Regions from separate parts of the Arthrobacter sp. 05T423 genome, predicted to be linked through region 2. Evidence: predicted binding sites of a transcription regulator. Region 2 holds the regulator's gene; the other holds the start of a gene.
The links. Region 2 encodes HrcA, which represses chaperone genes, less so after heat shock. Its sites were predicted from a motif close to TTNGCACTCGNNNNNNNCGAGTGCNAA; they were not measured.
Positions count from the first base shown of each region.

Region 1 (2,387 bases), on a different contig from region 2:
CGGGGAGCCGCCGGTCTTGACGGCCGGTTCAGCGGGCACCGGATCCCACCAGGACGAAAAACAGCTTTCCCTGGGTTGATGCGCCCGCCAGCGCACCGGCCTGGCCAGGGGTGGCGGCCACTACCAGCAGACCGTCGGAATCCCCGGCAGCTAGCCATTGACCGCCCTGGCCCTCCTGGCCGGAGGTCCAGAGGACAGGCACCGACTTGGCGAGTATTTTCGAGGCTGATGCCTGGTCATAGCCGTTGCCGCTTGTCAGAACCACGTTCACGAGTTGCCCGGGGGAGACCAGCTGGATGGAGGACGGGTCCGCCATCCGGAGTGGCACCGCAGCAGATCCGGGCGGTGCTCCCGCCAGCAGACCGGGCCCCACCAGTTGGGTGTCCGTGAGGAGCTGGCCCTTGCGGAGCGGCGCGGCCAACTGCTTGCCGTCCACGCCGGAGCTTTCAGTGAAGGTTCCGTCCGGCACCATGGCAGGGGGAACTCTCACGGGTGTGACATCGCTGCCGTTCAGGCTGGCTCCGGCGGGAAGGTCACGGGCGGCGGCCAGGACGCTCACGGTCTGGGCAGGGGCAGGAGTCAGTTGGTGGACCGCGATCCCCGCGGCCGCACAGAGGAGGAGCGCCACGGCAAGACGCCGGTTACGGTTCACCCATCCGGCGAAGCGCCGCCGGCGCGGGCGGGCGGCTGGACCGGGCAGTGAGTTGCGGCGTCCGGGTCGGACGGCCGGGCGGGATGCACTTGCGGGAAAAATTCCGGTGGCTGGCATGCCGCCACGCTACGGGCCATCCGTCGGCCCGCGACAGGCCCCGGAAGCCGTATGTGGAAAAGCTGCCCCTCAGCTCAACGATGCCTGCCGAGCAAAGCGTGAACGGACACTTGAGGCCCTGCAGCGCAGCGAACCAAGAACCCGGAGAAAACAAAAGAGCCCGGCCGGGCAATCCCGGCCGGACTCCATTTGCTGAAGGCGGTGTTAGTTGAAGGCAGCGCCGACTGAAGGCGGCGTTAGCTGCGGTGCGGCAGGGGCCGCGGCGAGGCCTCTAGCTGGCGGCTGCGGAGGCCGGGGCAGCCGATGGGGCGGCGGCGGGCGCAGCCGGAGCGGACGCAGCGGGGGAGACGGTGCTTCCCTTGGTATCGCGCGAATCAGTCCGGTAGAAGCCCGAGCCCTTGAAGACCACGCCCACGCTGTTGAACTTCTTGCGGAGCGTGCCCTGGCATTCGGGGCAGGACGTCAGAGTGCTGTCGGTGAAAGACTGCACGATGTCGAAGGCATGGCTGCAATCCTTGCAGGCATAGGCATACGTGGGCACTGTAGATCCTCCTCTTGGACAAACGACAGGTCCCGTGCTGCCTGGCTTCATTTCCCGGATTTTCCTAGCCGGATATCCGTGGCGGAAATGACTCCATTAGCAGTCGCAGGGCCTGAGTGCCAATTCTAGCACCCCGCCCGGCCGAGGTCACCCGAAGGGTACCAGCCCTGAGGGAGTGAGTGCCGCGTCCACCGGCCGGTCGAAGCTTTCGGCCGGGATGGACTGCGCTGGCAGGAGTTCGGCGTCGTAAATCACGGCAGCCCTCGGCGGCTCCAGTCCGCCGGCGGCGGCTGCCGCCAGGAACTTGTCGTAATAGCCGCCGCCCTGTCCGATCCTGTTGCCGCTCATGTCCACCGCCGTGGCAGGCATGAACAGGCCTGCCACGGCGCGGACGGCCTCCATGCCGCGCCGCTCGCCGGCGGGTTCCTGGATGGGGGCGTACCTGCTGCGGACTAACTCGGTGTCCGGGGTCCAGTAGACCCAGCTCAGCTGGCGGTCCGGTTCGCAGACCGGCAGCAGCACCCGGTGGCCAGCCCCATGCAATGCGTGCAGCAGAGGAAGGGTCGGCGGCTCGAATCCCACCCCGAGGTAGGAGGTGAACGTTGCCGGCCTGCCCGCGGTGAGCGTCTGGGCCCACGACAGGCCGTGGACGGCGATGCGTTCACCGGCTTCGGCCACGTCCGCTGGCGTCATGGTGGCCCGGATTTGCCGGTGCCGCGAACGGATCCCGTCCTTCGACGGCGTGGTCCCTGTTGGCATGGGTGTCTTCCTTTATCGCAGCGGCAGGCGGCGGGGCCGCTGCCGGAAGCATTTACCGTATGAATGTTCCCTCGGATAGATTAGACCAGTGACTTCCACTAATTGTTCAGTCCGCAAGGCCGTAATCCCTGCTGCCGGGCTCGGCACCAGGTTCCTGCCTGCCACCAAGGCCATGCCCAAGGAGATGCTGCCGGTGGTTGACAAGCCGGCCATCCAGTACGTCGTCGAGGAGGCCGTCAAGGTGGGCCTGAGTGACGTTCTGATGATCACCGGCCGCAACAAGCGCGCACTCGAGGACCACTTCGACCGCGTCCCGGC
Region 1 covers NZ_JBFTLC010000001.1:128,075-130,461, forward strand. The annotation lists gene cpaB (Flp pilus assembly protein CpaB) at 29-652, opposite strand; gene AC1DFE_RS00640 (FmdB family zinc ribbon protein) at 1,041-1,310, opposite strand; gene AC1DFE_RS00645 (5-formyltetrahydrofolate cyclo-ligase) at 1,458-2,069, opposite strand; gene galU (UTP--glucose-1-phosphate uridylyltransferase GalU) at 2,158-2,387, shown strand, end outside.
Region 1: the regulator HrcA is predicted to act here: its motif matches at 1,407-1,433, upstream of AC1DFE_RS00640 (FmdB family zinc ribbon protein).

Region 2 (2,387 bases):
AACGTACTGCGCGCTGCACCTGGCCGCTGCCGCCGCAGATGTCGCAGCGCTCCGGGTGGCTGCCCTCGCGGCAGCAGGACCCTTCACAGGTGGGGCAGGTGACGGCCGTGTCCACTTCCAGCTTCTTGTTGACGCCGAAGACCGCATCGCGCAGGTCGATCCGGACGCTGATGAGCGCGTCCTGGCCGCGGCGGACACGGGACGCGGGCCCGGAGGTGCCGCCGGCGCCGAAGAAGGTGTCAAAGATGTCCTGGAACGCGAAGCCCTGGCCGGCGTAGCCGCCGCCGCCGAAGCCGTTGTCGGTGCCGTTCTCGTTGCCGGTGGTGTCGTAGACCCTGCGCTTCTGCGGATCAGACAGCACCTCGTAGGCGTGGGTGACGGCCTTGAACCGTTCGGCGGCGTCGTCCCCGGGGTTGACGTCCGGGTGAAGCGAGCGGGCCAGCTTGCGGTAGGCCTTTTTGATCTCCTCGCCGGTGGCTTCGGGGGAGACTCCAAGAACGTCGTAGTGGCTACTCAAAGTTCGTATCTCTTCCTGGTTGTATTGCCTGTTGTCAGGGGATGTCCGGGGCGTGCGGTCATGGGCCCAGAATCCTCGAAAGGTAGCGGGCCACCGCTCGTACGGCGGCCATGGTGGTGGGATAGTCCATCCGGGTGGGGCCGAGGATGCCTACCTTGGCGGTGGCGTCGGGACCGTACCCGGTGGCCACCACCGACGCCTCGGCCAGTCCGTCGTAGGGGTTTTCGCGGCCGATGCTGACCGCCACGCCGCGCGGGTCCTGTGCCATGTCGCTCAGGAGCCGCAGCATCACCACCTGTTCCTCGAGGGCCTCAAGGACTGGTCCGATGCTGAGCGGGAAGTCCACGTTGGACCGCGCCAGGTTGGCCGTTCCGGCCAGGACCATGCGGTCTTCCCGGCTGTTGTGGGCCAGGCCTTCCAGCCCCTTGCCGAGGGCCACTGCCGCAGGCCGCTCGGCCGGCGTACAGCCGGCCACGACGGCGGACAGGTGCCGGGGCAGGATGGCCACCGGAGTTCCGGCCACACCGGTCAGGAACCGGGTGCGCAGGGCGCCGAGCGTGTCGTCTGACAGGTCCTGCCCGGCGTCGACGACGCGCTGGTCAACCTTGCCGGAGTCTGCGATCAGCACGATCAGCACCTTCCGCGGCGCCAGCAGCACAAATTCGATGTGCCGGACAACTGCCCGGCTCAGGTGCGGGTACTGCACGACGGCGACCTGGTTGGTCAGCTGGGACAGGAGCCGGGCCGTCCGGTCAAGGACGTCGTCCAGGTCCTCGGACCCCTCGAGCAGGGTCTGGATGGCGCGTTTCTCCGCCGGGGAAAGCGGCTTGACCGCCGAGATCTGGTCGACGAACAGGCGGTAGCCCTTGTCCGTGGGAATCCGGCCGGCACTCGTGTGCGGGGCCGTGATGAGGCCCTCATCCTCCAGTGCCGCCATGTCGTTGCGGATGGTGGCACTGGAAACACCCAGATGATGCCGTTCCACCAGGGCCTTGGAGCCGACAGGCTCGCGGGAATGGACATAGTCCTCCACGATGGCGCGCAGCACCTCAAGCTTTCGTGGTTCGCTCACAGTCCACCTCCTTTTGGCCGTAACCGCTCCGGACATTAATCCTGCCCGTCAACGCTGTGGTTAGCACTCGACGTGCCTAAGTGCTAACAAGTCTAATATGAGACGCCGCGTTGTTAGCATTGATACCGCTCCGGGCGGAATTCCGGGCGCCTGTCCCCCGGCGGCAAGCCCGCAGCCGGAGCGGCTCCTTCCTAGTGCAGAGCGGTGAACGAATGCAGTACCAGACCTGGGGCCCGCAGGATATGGCAGCGCCCGCCAAGAACAGCCTTCCCGAGGTTCCGGTGGAGCGCGGCATGGTGCTCGAGGACGTCCAGTCCGGCTGGGTGGGCGCAGTGACCCGGGTGGAGAAGTCCGGCGGCATGCACGTGGTGGCGCTCGAAGACCGCCGCGGAAAATCCCGGTCCTTCAAGCTTGGCTTCGGGTTCCTCTTGGAGGGGCAGCCGATCCGCCTGATGCCTCCGGCCCCCAAGGCCAAGCCCGCAGGGCAGGGCATCTCCGCACGGACGGCGTCGGGTTCGGTGCGGGTGGAAGGACAGCGCGCCCAGGTGGCCAAGGCCAGCCGGATCTGGGTTGAAGGCAAGCATGATGCCGAGCTGGTGGAAAAAGTCTGGGGCGACGACCTCCGGGTGGAGGGCATCGTCGTCGAACCCCTGCATGGCATTGATGACCTGGCGGGGGCGGTGGCCGCCTTCCGCCCAGGTCCCGGCCGCAGGCTGGGAGTTCTGGTGGACCATCTGGTCCCCGATTCCAAGGAGTCCAGGATCGCCGACGCCGTGATGGCCTCCCCCGGCGCCGCCG
Region 2 covers NZ_JBFTLC010000007.1:132,586-134,972, reverse strand. The annotation lists gene dnaJ (molecular chaperone DnaJ) at 1-517, opposite strand, end outside; gene hrcA (heat-inducible transcriptional repressor HrcA) at 576-1,589, opposite strand; gene AC1DFE_RS08270 (DUF3097 domain-containing protein) at 1,802-2,387, shown strand, end outside.